DNA from 3 places in the Serratia sp. NCCP-200 genome. Region 3 is predicted to be linked to each of the others. Evidence: riboswitches for the same ligand, from Rfam matches in the RefSeq annotation. Region 3 holds a riboswitch; each other region holds the start of a gene.

Region 1 (5,139 bases), on a different contig from region 3:
GTACGCCAGATTCTGTACTGGCGTGACAAAAAAGCAGACCACGCTGATGGTGAGACATAAGCTCTGGAGGGTGTTCCAAGCGCCTTTCGGGGTTGGCTTACGGCGCAATGCGATAATACCCAGTGCCAGAATAAACAGGGACACCAGATAGCTGTACCACGGGAAGATGGTCAATATCTCGCTGGACTCTTCCACCGTGGTCGAGTGTAACGCCAGCAGGGTATTAAAATTGGGCGAGCCATAGGCCTGAGAAAATGGGAAATACATGGCGGCGATGAGGCTACACAGCCCGATCACACTCTTTTGCAAGCGCGGGCTGAGGCGCCACAGCAGCAGTAACACACAACTGAACGCCACGGCATACAGCAGACTAAATGGGTAGCCGAGGGCGAAGTTGATCAGCAGCGACTGCAGGAAATAAAAGCCTGTCCACGGGGTTAGGGTGACGTCACGCGCTGCCAAGGTATCTTTAACCGTTGAATTCATGTTTACCGAAATTTATCAAATGCCGTGTGGTAACTCTGACAAGAAAAGAGTCATAAATCCGTTTGGTAGACGGAAAGGGGAGGAGGGATAGACCGCATCCAGCGAGCCGCAACATGTACCCGGATGCGAGAAGATAGAGCCGAATGAAAACAAGATCAACTGATAATTATCGGCTGTTTTGAGAGGTTGATTGCAATTTCGAACGGAATGAGAGGTAAAGGTAGGAAGGTGCGGATTTTCAAGAAAAATGCAGACCCTTCAGTGAGGACGGATCGCTATCGGTACGCCCCATTTCTGGAATAACGCAATCAGGTTAATCAGTGATTGCCGGAGTTGGAGTAACGCTACTGTCGCTTAAATCTGGCGTTATTGAAGCGGGGGCGGAAATATCCTCAGACGAGGAGTGTTCAATCAGCTCGTATAACTCGATCCGTTCATCAGCGGTAAAATCCCGCCATTCGCCCATCGGCAACCCTTGCAGAGCGATGTTCATAATACGTTCGCGCTCAAGCTTGATGACTTTATAACCAAAATATTTGCACATGCGGCGGATTTGGCGGTTAAGCCCTTGCACCAGGGTGATGCGAAACACCTGCGGGGCTTCTTTCTCTACTAAGCATTTTTGAGTCACCGTGCCCAGGATGGGGACGCCCGCACTCATGCCCTGAATAAACTCATCGGTCACCGGTTTGTTGACGGTCACCAGATACTCTTTTTGGTGATTGTTGCCAGCACGGAGGATCTTATTGACCAGTTCGCCGTCATTGGTCAGGAAAATCAGCCCTTGGGAGTCTTTATCCAGGCGCCCGATGGGAAAGACGCGTCTGGTGTGATTAACGAAATCACCAATGTTATCCCGCACGTGCTTCCCCATGCTGGTGATGATGCCAACAGGCTTATTCAGTGCGATAAGCACTAGATCGTCCGCATCACGCGGTTCGATCGGCTGGCCGTTAACTGTCACCACATCCCCGACCAATACCTGAGCACCCAAGGAGGCTAACTTGTCGTTGATGGAAACGTTGCCTTGCTTGATGTGGCGGTCGGCAGAGCGACGAGAACACATGCCGCTGTCGCTAATGTATTTGTTAAGGCGGATAGATGAGTGAGTGAGCATGGTTTCCCCGTTAAACGCGAACTATACATTATCTGGGGGAGACGGCGTCTCCTTTTTATTTTTTGACGCTATCGCGTGATTGACCTCACTGGCCACAGCCTCAATAATGGCAAACGTCGACTCGGGGTGCCCCTAGGGGCTGAGAAATTACCCGTATTACCTGATCTGGATTATGCCAGCGTAGGGATGTCGCGGTATCTCAACCGGTACCCGCCCTCTTGAACGCCGGTTGGGAGCATTATGTTTACTCGACCTGATGTGTTACCCGGCATCCGTGCCGCGGCCTGCTTTAACCAATTTAAACGCCAACCTCCATTGATCCACTGCCTGACCAACGAAGTGGTGCAAGAGCTGACGGCCAACGTGCTGCTGGCGTTAGGCGCTTCGCCAGCCATGGTGGTGGAACCGGAAGAGGCCGCGCAGTTCAGCCGCGTGGCTGATGCGCTGTTGATCAATATCGGCACCCTGCACGCATCGCGGGCAGAGTCGATGTTAGCCGCCATCGAGGCTGCCAATCGTGCTGAAAAGCCCTGGTTACTGGATCCGGTTGCCGTTGGGGGATTGGAATACCGAGCAATCTTCGCCCGCCGCTTGCTCACCCTGCGGCCTGCGGCGATCCGTGGCAACGCGTCGGAAATCATTGCCTTGAGCGGCCTGCAGACCAGCGCCCGTGGTATGGATAGCCAGGATGACTCGCTGGTGGCGTTACCCGCAGCACGCGTATTGGCGCGTAATTGCGGGGCCATTGTGGCCGTCACCGGTGAGACAGACTACATCACCGATGGTGAGCGAGACTGGGCCGTCACCGGTGGCGATGTATTAATGACGCGCGTGGTGGGGACGGGCTGCGCGCTTTCGGCCGTTGTGACAGCATTTTGCAGTTTGCCGGGCGATCGGCTGGATAACGTTGCCACCGCTTGCCGGGTGATGGCGCTATGTGGTGAAAGGGCCACGGCGCGGTGTTCTGGCCCTGGCAGCTTTACTGCCGCCTTCCTGGATGCCCTCTACCAACTGCGCATGGAGGATCTGCTATGAAACGGATTAACGCTCTCACCATCGCTGGCACCGATCCTAGCGGTGGAGCCGGTATTCAGGCCGATCTGAAAGCTTTCTCCGCATTGGGGGCCTATGGCACCAGCGTGATCACCGCGCTGGTGGCGCAGAACACCCGTGGCGTGCAGTCGGTATATCATATCGAACCGGCATTTGTGGCCGCCCAACTGGATTCGGTACTCAGCGATGTGCGTATCGACAGCGCTAAAATCGGCATGTTGGCTAATGCCGACATCGTGCAGGCGGTGGCCGAGCGCCTACGCCATTACAAGCTGCCTTATGTAGTGCTGGATACGGTGATGCTGGCTAAAAGTGGTGACCCGCTGTTGGCACCGGAAGCGGTGGAGTCCATCCGCCGTGAGCTAATGCCGTTGGTTTCCATTATCACGCCGAACTTGCCAGAGGCGGCGGCTTTGCTGGCCTGCGCTCCGGCACAAAACGAATCGCAAATGCGCGAGCAGGGACAGGCGTTGTTAGCGATGGGCTGTCAGGCGGTGTTAATGAAGGGGGGCCACCTAAGTGAAGAGGAAAGCCCAGATTGGCTATTTACCCCCGGCTTTGAGCAGCGCTTTAGTGCGCCGCGCATAGCGACCAGGCACACGCACGGCACCGGTTGCACCTTATCTGCGGCACTGGCTGCTCTGCGCCCGCGCCACCCAAATTGGGCCGATACCGTAGCTGCGGCAAAAAACTACCTGCAACAGGCTTTACAGCAGGCCGATAGCCTGGAGGTGGGGCAGGGTATTGGGCCGGTACACCATTTCCATGCATGGTGGTGAGCCAGAGATTGAGTTTATGCTGGCGAAACTGGTGGCGACATTAACCAAAGGTATTGGGTGACAAGCTGAGAAACGTTGCCACAATGTCGGAAGAAATGTCGGAAGAAATGTCGGAAGAAATTTTACCGCCGCTTCCAAGAAGGAAAGCGGCTAATCAGGGTTGGGGCAACCAAAAAAAGGTATTGGCAGGTTGTCTGACGAAAAACGCTGAGCCAACTTTCCCGTTTAATTGTGGTCTGAGCTACTTGGAGCTACGCTTTTGATTTACCGAGGGAGGAGACCATGATAGGAAAAAAGAGGTTGCTGGGAGCCTTGGTTGCGACCCTGCTTGGATTTAGCACCGGCAGTTTTGCCGAACAGATTATCACTGCCTCAGATCTGATCCAGCAACCGGGCTACCAAACCAGTTGGAAAAATATGGTGAAGGGCCAGGCACAGTTACCGGGTTGGGCGCGCAAAGGGATCGGCACTTCCACACCAGCCGAAACCGTCACCTGGCAAGGGCAAAGCTACCAGATCGGTAACATCTGCAAGCCGCATGACTGCGCCAATAACTTTATGATTGTGGCTTTTAAAGCAGACAAGTCCCAGGCTTGGGGCGTGCGGGTTGAAGTGCCCAATAAGCCGCAGGCCATCGACCATCCGAAGCAATACGCCAAATATCAATGGCTGGGTAAACCGGATGATCAGATGAAAGCGTTGCTGAAGAAACAGTTTGAGGGCAATCCAGACTGGAAGTAACGCTGCTGAGGGGGAAAGCTACGCGCCAAGGTAGTTAAGCGGGCGTAGCATGCTACGCCCCCTACGTGATATCAGCCGATCCCGGCCTGATGCAGGTCGTGCAGGTTGATTGCACCTACCAGTACGCCATCGATATCCACCACCGGAGCCGCGCTGATGTGCTGTTCGTGCAGCGCTTCCAGGGCTTCCCCGGCACGCCACTGTTCTGGCAAGCGGTAGCCGGGGCGAGTGATCGCCGGGCTGAGGCCGTCATTGAGGCTATTACCCTTCACCAACCAGCGGCGCAGGTCACCGTCGGTAAACACGCCCACCACTTTTTGCTGTGCATCACATACGGCTACCAGGCCTAGCCCGGTACGGCTCAATTCCAGCATGGCTTCCATTACGTTGGCACTTTCTTGCACCATCGGCAGGCGATCGCCGGTACGCATCAAGTGATGGACGCGATTTAGCAGGCGAGCACCCAGGCTGCCACCGGGATGGGAACGGGCAAAATCTTCGGCATTAAAACCGCGCTGGCGCATCAGGGCCATCGCTAATGCATCCCCCATCATCAGCGTAGTCACTCCGCTGGAAGTGGGTGCCAGGCCCATCGGGCAGGCTTCACGTTCAACGCTGATATCCAACGTACAGGCAGCACCCAGTGCCAGCGGCGACTCTTTGCCACCGGTCATGGCAATCACGGGGATCTTGCTCTCTGCCAGCAGCGGCAGGATCAGATCCAGCTCTTTGGCGCGGCCTGAATAGGAGATGAAGATCACCACATCATCGGCGCCGATCATCCCCAAATCGCCATGCAAGGCTTCCGCCGGATGGACGAAAAACGACGGGGTGCCGGTGCTGGCCAACGAGGCGGCAATCTTCTTGCCGATATGGCCGGATTTACCAATGCCGGAAATTACCGCCTTGCCACGGCAGTTGAGCAGCAGTTCGCAGGCATGGACAAAATTGTCATCCAGACGA
Region 2 (5,139 bases), on a different contig from region 3:
CCGCAAGCCAGCACGGCGGGGACGCGCTCGATGCTGATCCCGCCAATGGCGACTGTTGGATACTGCTGTAATCCCGCGACGTGGCGTTGCAACTCGGCCAAGCCTTGCGGTTCAGAGGGCATATCCTTGGTTTGCGTTGGGAAGATATGCCCCAGTGCGATATAGGAAGGTTTGACGGCGAGCGCCCGGGCCAGCTCGGCATCGTCATGGGTGGAAACGCCCAAGCGCAATCCTGCACGATGGATAGCTGCCAGATCGGTGGTGTCCAAATCTTCCTGCCCCAGGTGGACGCCGTAGGCATCATGCTTAATCGCCAACCGCCAATAATCATTGATAAACAGCCGGGCCTGATAGCGCTTGCCAAGGGCAATGGCGGCGGCAATGTCCGCCTCTACTTGCTCGTCTGGCAGATCTTTGATGCGTAGCTGGATAGTGGTAACGCCTGCCTCCAGCAGGCGGGCGATCCATTCAACGCTGTCGACAACCGGGTATAAACCCAGCCTGTGCGGTGTTGCAGGGAAGGGAGAGGTGAGGTTAGTCATTATTTATCTCCTCCTGCAAATTGGCCGCGCTGTGGTAGAGCTCGCTGCCGCGTGAGCGGAATTCAGCCGACATTTTCTCCATCCCGGTTAGTTGCACTTCGATCGGTTTGGCTGCCTCTTGTGCGGCGGCATAGTCACGCACTTCCTGGGAGATTTTCATGGAGCAGAACTTCGGCCCACACATGGAGCAGAAGTGGGCGATCTTGCCGGATTCTTGCGGCAGCGTTTCGTCGTGATAGGCGCGGGCGGTTTGTGGATCCAGCGCCAGGTTAAACTGATCTTCCCAACGGAACTCAAAGCGCGCCTTGGACATGGCGTTATCGCGGATCTGTGCGCCCGGATGGCCTTTTGCCAAGTCGGCGGCGTGAGCGGCGATCTTGTAAGTGATCAGCCCCTGTTTCACGTCTTCTTTGTTAGGCAGCCCCAGGTGTTCCTTCGGCGTCACGTAGCAAAGCATCGCACAGCCGAACCAGCCGATCATTGCCGCGCCGATCCCGGAGGTGAAATGGTCGTAACCCGGTGCGATATCGGTAGTCAATGGCCCCAGCGTGTAGAACGGTGCTTCATGGCAATGTTCCAGCTCCTCGGTCATGTTGCGGCGGATCATCTGCATCGGCACGTGGCCTGGGCCTTCGATCATCACTTGCACATCATATTCCCAGGCAATCTTGGTCAATTCGCCCAGCGTATGCAGCTCGGCAAATTGCGCTTCGTCATTGGCATCCTGGATCGAGCCCGGGCGCAGGCCGTCGCCGAGTGACAGCGAGACATCGTAAGCGGCGCAAATTTCGCAGATCTCGCGGAAGTGCTGATAGAGGAAGTTTTCCTGATGGTGCGACAGGCACCACTTCGCCATGATCGAGCCGCCACGGGAGACAATGCCGGTCAGGCGTTTGGCGGTCATTGGCACATAGCGCAGCAACACCCCGGCGTGAATGGTGAAGTAATCGACGCCTTGCTCAGCTTGTTCCAGCAGGGTATCGCGGAACATTTCCCAGGTCAGGTTTTCCGCTACGCCGTTCACCTTCTCCAGCGCCTGATAGATCGGTACCGTACCAATCGGCACCGGGCTGTTGCGCAGGATCCATTCACGGGTTTCGTGGATATAACGGCCCGTGGAGAGATCCATCACGGTGTCAGCGCCCCAGCGGGTTGACCACACCAGCTTCTCGACCTCCTCTTCGATCGAAGAGGTGACCGCCGAGTTGCCGATATTGGCATTCACCTTCACCAGGAAATTACGACCAATAATCATCGGCTCGGATTCCGGGTGGTTGATGTTGGCGGGGATGATGGCGCGGCCAGCGGCCACTTCCTGGCGCACAAATTCCGGCGTGATATTTTCCGGTAGATTGGCGCCCCAGCTTTGGCCGGGATGCTGGTGGCGCAGCACTTCACCACGAATGCGCTCACGGCCCATATTTTCGCGAATGGCGATAAATTCCATCTCTGGGGTGACAATACCGGCGCGAGCGTAATGCAACTGCGTAACGCATTTACCCGGCAGGGCTTTGCGGGGCAGCGGCAGGTGCTCAAAGCGCAGATGGTCTAACCCAACATCCGCCAGCCGTTGTTGCGTGAAGCCGGAACTGACGCCGCTTAACGCTTCGGTATCGGCACGTTCGGCGATCCAGTCCGCTCGCACCTTGGCCAAGCCACGATGTACGTCGATCAACGCTTGCGGATCGCCATACGGCCCTGCGGTGTCATACACCGGAATGGCTTCGTTCTGTTCATATTGGGGCTGGTCTTTGTTGCCGCCAATCAGCGTCGGGCTGAGCTGGATCTCACGCATGGGTACCTGAATATCGCTGCGCGACCCTGCGAGATAGATCCGCTGTGAGTTAGGGAAGGTAACGCCTTGCAGAGAGTCGATAAAATCTTGCGCTTGGTCACGCTGCTGTTTACGGGCACGAGGTTGGTTCACGGTAGACATAGCAAATTCCTATCAGTGTAGTGATGTGTGGAAAATTGCTTGTCTGGAGCTCGGAGGGAGTAATGATGGTAGCCGGTAAGGCAGGCACAGCCCCTGGCGGGAGCATCTTGCCTATGGCGATAGATTACTCTTGTTCCCTTCGCGGGTATTAACCCGATCAGGTTCCGCGGATCCCGAATTAACGGTCTCAGCCTGGCCAATTTAATGAAAAATCAGCGCTAGGCACTCCGACAAGAGCCCTCAGTATAAGAGGGTAAACAAAAACTACAAGCCATCCCCCGTCATCTTTCAAGCCGTAGCGTTGTTGGCTGCCTAGCTACGGCTTGAAATCTATGGGGGGATAATTAGGCTGGATGAGACATAGATTCAGTATTATTGGTGCCAGGCTGGCCCTGCTGCCAGGTTTCTGTCGCCAGTTGGATCAATTGATCTTCCAAGGCGAAACGTGATGCCAGGGCTTCGCCGATATCTGACAGCGCCTGATTGAGTTCTTCACACACGTCATCGATATCGACTTCTGTGTAGCGGTCGTGGAACGCCATCACGGCTTCGGTATTGGCCTGTAATTTGGGGTAGAACTTGGTGGCTAGCGCCATTTTGGGGCTGGCGGATCCTTCCACTTGTTTGATAATTTTGTCATAAATGTGAAAATGCCCGGCAGAGAGATAATCCACCAGATTATGGCAAAAGTTCTCCAGCGCTTTTTCATTGAGCGGCGTATGCTTTTCTTTGTTGGGTTTAATGCCGACTAAACTGCAGTAGGCAACCAGTAGCTGCTTGCGTGCCTGCAACCATTGATCGACTAATTCGTTACTGCCACCAACGCGCTGAGTCAGGCTTTCCAATCGGTTGAGCATGGTTGACTCCGTGTGTAAGAGAAAGAAAAAGTGGTAAGTTAATAAAATGTAACAAAGAGCATTCCTAGATTGCCAGTGAAGCAGAGGTTGTGCAACAACATATGGAACTTGCATTAACGGGTAACGAAAATGGCTGGTGGATCGTCAGCCATGAAAGCAAAATTTGGTTACCAAACGGTGAATTGCCGTTTGGTTCTGCCGCATTATTTTCCTTACAAGGCCGACCGGCTCGGCAAATTGGCGAATGGGAGGGGGCACCGGTCTGGCTGGTGCGCCAGCCGATGCCGAAAGAGATGGGATCGGTGCGGCAACTGCTCAGTCTCGATCGCGGCCTGTTCCAACTGGCCGGGCGCGGCGTACAGCTGGCCGACTTTTATCGCTCGCACCGGTTCTGTGGCTACTGCGGTCATGAGATGCACCTTAGCCGCACCGAAAGCGCTTGCCTGTGCGACAACTGTCGCGAACGTTATTACCCGCAGATTGCCCCTTGCGTAATTGTCGCTATCCGCCGCAATGATGAGATCCTGCTGGCACAGCATGTGCGTCACCGTGGGGGGATCCATACCGTGCTGGCGGGGTTTGTGGAGGTGGGGGAAACCCTGGAGCAGGCCGTAGCGCGCGAGGTGATGGAAGAAAGTAATATCGCCATTACCAACCTGCGTTACGTGACTTCGCAACCCTGGCCGTTCCCTCATTCGCTGATGATGGCGTTTATGGCCGAGTATCAGGGCGGTGAACTGCGCCACGATCCTAAAGAGTTGCTCAATGCGGGCTGGTATCGCTATGACCAACTGCCGCTGCTGCCACCGCCTGGTACCGTGGCGCGCCGCCTGATCGAGGACACCGTGGCGCTGTGTCGGGCAGAATAATGTACAATGTCGGCAGATAATCAAGGGAGCCCAAGAAATGAATGAGTTGAAGAACGATCGCTACCTGCGCGCGCTGCTGCGCCAGCCGGTGGATCTCACCCCTGTATGGATGATGCGCCAGGCCGGTCGTTATTTGCCAGAGTACAAAGCCATCCGTGCTCAGGCCGGGGATTTCATGTCGCTGTGCAAAAATGCCGAACTGGCCTGTGAGGTGACATTACAGCCCCTGCGCCGTTATGCGCTGGACGCCGCCATCCTGTTCTCCGACATTCTCACCATTCCCGATGCCATGGGGCTTGGGCTCTATTTCGAAACCGGGGAAGGCCCGCGTTTTTCTTCGCCAATCACCTGCCGTGCCGATGTGGAGAAGCTGCCTGCATTCGATCCGGAAGACGAGCTGGGCTATGTCATGAACGCGGTGCGCACCATCCGCCGTGAATTGAAGGGTGAAGTGCCACTGATCGGTTTCTCCGGCAGCCCATGGACGTTGGCGACCTATATGGTCGAAGGCGGCAGCAGCAAGGCATTCACCAAGCTGAAGAAAATGATGTACGCCGAGCCGCAGACGCTGCATTTGCTGCTGGATAAGCTGGCAGACAGTGTGATCCTGTATCTCAATGCCCAAATCAAAGCCGGGGCGCAGTCCGTAATGGTATTCGATACCTGGGGCGGCGTGCTGACGGGCCGTGATTATCGCGAATTCTCACTGCACTATATGCATAAAATCGTCGATGGCCTGCTGCGTGAAAATGACGGACGCCGGGTGCCGGTGACGCTGTTCACCAAAGGCGGCGGCCAGTGGCTGGAAGCGATGGCGGCCACCGGTTGCGATGCGTTGGGCCTGGATTGGACCACCGATATTGCCGATGCGCGCCGCCGTGTGGGCGATAAAGTCGCGCTGCAGGGGAATATGGATCCTTCCATGCTATACGCCG
Region 3 (5,139 bases):
CAGATCAGCAAAGCGGCGATAACGGCACAGAGGGAGGGAACGGGTTTGAGCGGCGTTAGTTTATCCATAACATACCCACTTTTATCAACGGGATCGGCATCTTAATAGCAAGATGGATAAGAGCGTGAAGCTCACGCTCTGAGTCCGTTTATCTTAGTGAGAATGGAGCGGTTTCCTCAATGATATGTATCAACTAACCGGGTGTTACAGCTCACACTTCACGAACTTTGGCACACATCCACAGCGCCAGGATGGCAAGCAGAGTAATCAGGTAGTAAACCGCATAGTGCCCAAAGTTTTCTACCAGCGCGCCTTGCAGTACACCGGCCAGGATCACCCCTGTCGAAATGCTGTTGGTAAACATGGTGGTCGCGGCACCAGGCCGCCCCGGCATCAGATCCTGAAAATACAACATGCCGATCCCGGCAATAATGCCGATAAACACCGCGTTGAACAGCTGCAATACCATCAGGGCCGACTGGAACTTGAACAGCACCAGCCCGGCATAAAACAGCACGCCTGCCGCCACAGCAAACAGCATCATATTGCGTTTGCCAAAGCGTTTGACGTAATAACCCGCCAGCAGCATAGCCGGGATTTCCAGCCCGGCTGCGGTGCCCATCAGCCAACCTGCCAGCCGTTCAGGCAAGCCCAGATCGGCGGTGATGTACAGCGGCATATCGATGATATACATGGTGTTGCAGGTCCACATCAGCATCGAAGCCACAAACAGCAGACGCACATCGGGATCGCGCCAGGCGCTGATTGGCGCAATAGGCGGAGAATCTACGCTGATCTCAACGTCGGCACGGGGCACCGAAGGCAATATCAGCCACACCAACAGCACGCTGACGGCAAAAATCAGCGCCGCAATCATAAACATCACGGTAAAGCCGTAGTTCAGTGCCAACATAAATGACAGCGGCGGACCGATCACCCAGGCCAGTGAAAGCTGAGCACGCATCACCGAACTGAACATCACTACTTCACGTGCCGAGCTGTCCGCATACTCACGCGCCAGGGCAAAAATCTGTGGCATGGCGGTATTGGCAATCGCGGCCAGCAGTACACCTACGGTGATCAACGTCAGATAATCACGGTTGAACGCAAACAACAGGCTGTTGGCCAGGGCCATGGCACAGCATACCAAGATCAGCTTGCGCCGATCGCCACGGGTATCCGAACGCTTGGCCAACAGGAAGCTGACGATGATCCCGGCGATGGCATTCACGGTATAGAACATGCCTACCCATAGCGGCCGCACCTTTACCTCAGTGGTCAGAAACAGGCTCAGCGTGGGGGCTTGCAGCGCTCCGGCAATACCGGTCAGGAAGGCTATTAGCAGGAAGGCGGCAAAAACGGGATTAAAACGGCGCGGTAACCAGCGTCTGAAACTCATAGCGATATCCCTATCCAGAAATAAAGAAGGCTATGCTACAGAAGGAAAATTGCCGAAGGAAGTAAAGACGGCAGATAAAAATGCCAGTGGGTAACCCCACTGGCTGGTGAAAAGCACCATTACTCAGAATCACTTTTGCGGTGAACGTCAGATACGCTCACGGTATTGCTTGTCGCTCAGCGTGGCGATGTGCCACTGGGTCAAGTGGGCCAGCATCTCCAGCCGCGCCTGTTCAGGGACCACCTGCAGCCAATCGGCCTGCTGGCGGCGGATAGCGGTGAAATAACGCTGATAAAACTGTTTAGTTAACAGAACCGTCATTTGTTATCCCTCCGCTGATTCAACTGCCCTCATTATCGGCGTAATATAGGGAAAGATAAATTGACGACTTGATGCCAGAGAGTTCCTCTTTTATGTCCACCTCACGCCTGCAACAACAGTTCATCCGCCTGTGGCAACGCTGCCATGGCCAAACCACCGAAACCACGCTGCAAGAGTTGGCAGAGGTGCTCAGTTGTTCCCGCCGCCATGTTCGTTCGCTGCTGGGAGCCATGCAGCACGAGGGTTGGCTTACCTGGCAGGCTGAGTCCGGCCGGGGTAAGCGTTCGCTGCTCAGCTTCCACTACACCGGATTGGCACTGCAACAACAACGCGCCGAGGAGCTGCTGGAACAGGATCGCATCGACCAACTGGTCCAACTGGTGGGCGATAAAGACGTAGTACGCCAAATGCTGCTTTCCCAACTGGGGCGCAGCTTCCGCCAGGGGAAACATATCCTGCGCGTGCTCTACTATCGTCAGCTTTACAACCTATTGCCCGGTTCGGCACTGCGTCGTTCAGAAACCCACCTGGCAAGACAGATTTTCAACGGCCTGACACGGGTAAATGAGGAAAATGGGGAACTAGAGCCCGATCTTTCACATCATTGGCAAACGCTCACCCCTTTACACTGGCGCTTTTATCTTCGCCCGGCGATCCATTTTCATCATGGCCGTGAGCTGGAAATGGAAGATGTTATCCATTCACTCAACCGCCTGATCCCACAACCGCTATTTTCACATATCGACAGGATCGTCTCGCCTACGCCCTATGTCATCGATGTACATCTGCACACGCCGGACTATTGGCTGCCCTGGCTGCTGAGCAGCGTACATGCCATGATCCTGCCGCGCGAATGGCAGAACCTGCCGGATTTTGCCCGCCATCCGATTGGCACCGGCCCCTATCGGGTGATACACAACAACCAAAGCCAGATGAAAATTCATGCCTTTGACGACTACTTTGGCTATCGTGCCCTGATCGATGAGGTCAACATTTGGGTATTACCCGAAATCACCGAAGAGCTGGCGCACTCCGGCGTACAGTTGCAAGGGGATGATACCGGAAGGAACGAGCTGGAAAGCCGCCTCGAAGAAGGCTGTTATTTTCTGTTGTTCGACCAGCGTTCGGCACTGGCGGCCAATCCGGAAATCCGCAGTTGGCTGAGCGAACTGATCAACCCGATAGCGCTGCTCAGCCACGCCGGGCCGCTCTACCAGCGTTACTGGGCTCCGGCCTATGGCATTCTCCCGCGCTGGTTGCATAACCGCGTGCTGGGGCAGCAGCCCAAGCCTGCGGGCTTAACCGAATTGACCCTGACCTTCTATAACGAACACTCCGAGTTCCACGCAATCAAGCAGGCTATCGCCTCTCTACTAGCCGAACAGGGTATCAAACTCAATGTGCAGGCCGTGGATTATGAAGTCTGGCATAAGGGCAAGGCGCAAAGCGATCTGTGGTTAGGTAGCGCCAACTTCACCCTGCCGCTGGAATTTTCACTGTTTGCCACGCTGTACGAACTACCGCTGATACAACACTGTCTGACGGAGGATATCGCGCAGGATGCCGCTCAGTGGCGGGAAAACCGACTGTCCATGGCCGAGTTTTGCCAGCGCCTGGTCAGCAGCCATCAGTTGCATCCTTTATTCCACCACTGGTTGCAACTGCATGGTCAACGCAGCATGCGTGGGGTACGGATGAATACCCTCGGCTGGTTCGATTTTAAATCTGCGTGGTTTGCGCCGCCGGAAGCATAATCGCCTTTCACCCACGCCGCTTAGCCTCTACAATAGCGCCGACTCAACGGGGTGCGGAGAACCCGCCAATTTTTGGCCAACGGTTTTCCGCTGAGAGCACACCCGTCGAACCTGATCCGGTCAATACCGGCGGAGGGATTTGAGCATGGCGAGTTAACCTTCGTTAACCCAGCCCTCAGATACCTTTGCCCCTTTATTATTAGGAGTGCAAAGTGGTCAAAAAATACCTGCCCTGTTTATTATTGCTAGCGGCGATGCCGGTCCTGGCCAAGCCAACGCTGACGGTCTACACCTACGACTCTTTCGCTGCCGACTGGGGCCCGGGCCCTGCGGTAAAAAAAGCCTTTGAGGCCGAATGTGACTGCGAATTGAAATTCGTGGCGCTGGAAGACGGCGTGTCGTTACTCAACCGCCTGAGAATGGAAGGCAAGAACAGCGCCGCCGACGTGGTTTTGGGCCTGGACAACAACCTGCTGCAAGCCGCGCAGCAAACCGATCTGTTCACCGCCAGCCAAGTCGATACTAGCAAGCTCACCGTTCCCGGTGGCTGGCACAACCAGACCTTCGTTCCCTACGACTATGGCTACTTTGCTTTCGTCTACAACAAAGACAAGCTGAAGAACCCGCCGACCAGCCTGAAAGAGTTGGTGAGCAGCGATCGCCCCCTGAAGATCATCTATCAGGATCCGCGTACCAGCACACCTGGCCTTGGCCTGCTGCTCTGGATGCAGAAAGTGTATGGCGACGAAGCACCGCTCGCCTGGCAACAGTTGGCGAAGAAAACCGTCACCGTGACCAAAGGCTGGAGTGAAGCCTACGGCCTGTTCCTGAAAGGGGAAGGCGACATGGTACTGAGCTACACCACCTCCCCCGCCTACCATCTGATCGAAGAGAAAAAAGACCTCTATGCGGCGGCCAGCTTCAGTGAAGGCCACTACCTGCAAATCGAAGTCGCTGGCAAGCTAAAGGCCAGCAAACAGCCAGAACTGGCCGAGCGCTTCATGCAGTTTATGGTCTCCCCGGCCTTCCAGAACACCATTCCCACTGGCAACTGGATGTACCCGGTGATCAAGACGGAACTGCCCGCCGGTTTCGAACAGATCACCGTGCCGCAAACGGCATTACAATTCAGCGCCGAGGAAGTGGCACAACAGCGTGGTAACTGGATCCGGGCATGGCAAACCGCCGTCAGCCACTGATCCCCCGCTGGTTATGGCCGGGGCTGATGGCCGCCGGTCTGATCCTGCTGATCGCGTTGGCGGCCATGGGCTCGCTGTGGCGTCATGCGCCGGAAAGCGATTGGCGTAGCCTGTGGCAAGACAGCTACCTCTGGCACGTAGTGCGCTTTACCTTTTGGCAGGCACTGCTCTCCGCCGTGATCTCGGTAGTGCCTGCCATCTGGCTGGCCCGGGCGCTTTACCGACGGCGCTTCCCTGGCCGCACCCTGCTGCTGCGCCTGTGCGCCATGACGCTGGTGCTGCCGGTGCTGGTGGCGGTGTTTGGCATGCTGAGCGTCTACGGCAGGCAAGGCTGGCTGGCAACGCTGTGTGGTTGGCTGGGCGTGAACTACAGTTTTTCGCCTTATGGCCTGCAAGGTATTCTGCTGGCGCATCTGTTCTTTAATATGCCACTGGCCACCCGCCTGCTGCTACAGGCGCTGGAGAA

Evidence for each region. A riboswitch is a leader RNA that binds a small molecule or an ion and turns the genes downstream of it on or off. The one in region 3 is predicted to bind thiamine pyrophosphate.
Region 1: linked by a shared signal. The riboswitch ahead of thiM (hydroxyethylthiazole kinase) and the one ahead of thiB (thiamine ABC transporter substrate binding subunit) in region 3 are both predicted to bind thiamine pyrophosphate.
Region 2: linked by a shared signal. The riboswitch ahead of thiC (phosphomethylpyrimidine synthase ThiC) and the one ahead of thiB (thiamine ABC transporter substrate binding subunit) in region 3 are both predicted to bind thiamine pyrophosphate.

What each region holds. Positions count from the first base shown of each region.
Region 1 is NZ_BAAKUJ010000001.1:214,317-219,455, forward strand. Features, by position in the region: gene AC6HVW_RS01015 (phosphoethanolamine transferase) at 1-486, opposite strand, end outside; gene rluF (23S rRNA pseudouridine(2604) synthase RluF) at 800-1,603, opposite strand; TPP riboswitch at 1,716-1,807, shown strand; gene thiM (hydroxyethylthiazole kinase) at 1,844-2,638, shown strand; gene thiD (bifunctional hydroxymethylpyrimidine kinase/phosphomethylpyrimidine kinase) at 2,635-3,435, shown strand; gene AC6HVW_RS01035 (inhibitor of vertebrate lysozyme family protein) at 3,718-4,176, shown strand; gene gutQ (arabinose-5-phosphate isomerase GutQ) at 4,248-5,139, opposite strand, start outside.
Region 2 is NZ_BAAKUJ010000013.1:6,202-11,340, reverse strand. Features, by position in the region: gene thiE (thiamine phosphate synthase) at 1-542, opposite strand, end outside; gene thiC (phosphomethylpyrimidine synthase ThiC) at 535-2,478, opposite strand; TPP riboswitch at 2,596-2,718, opposite strand; gene AC6HVW_RS24800 (Rsd/AlgQ family anti-sigma factor) at 2,823-3,335, opposite strand; gene nudC (NAD(+) diphosphatase) at 3,437-4,204, shown strand; gene hemE (uroporphyrinogen decarboxylase) at 4,242-5,139, shown strand, end outside.
Region 3 is NZ_BAAKUJ010000005.1:267,191-272,329, forward strand. Features, by position in the region: gene AC6HVW_RS17765 (DASS family sodium-coupled anion symporter) at 1-68, opposite strand, end outside; gene AC6HVW_RS17770 (sugar efflux transporter) at 212-1,399, opposite strand; gene sgrT (glucose uptake inhibitor SgrT) at 1,547-1,720, opposite strand; gene sgrR (HTH-type transcriptional regulator SgrR) at 1,813-3,474, shown strand; TPP riboswitch at 3,512-3,630, shown strand; gene thiB (thiamine ABC transporter substrate binding subunit) at 3,687-4,673, shown strand; gene thiP (thiamine/thiamine pyrophosphate ABC transporter permease ThiP) at 4,649-5,139, shown strand, end outside.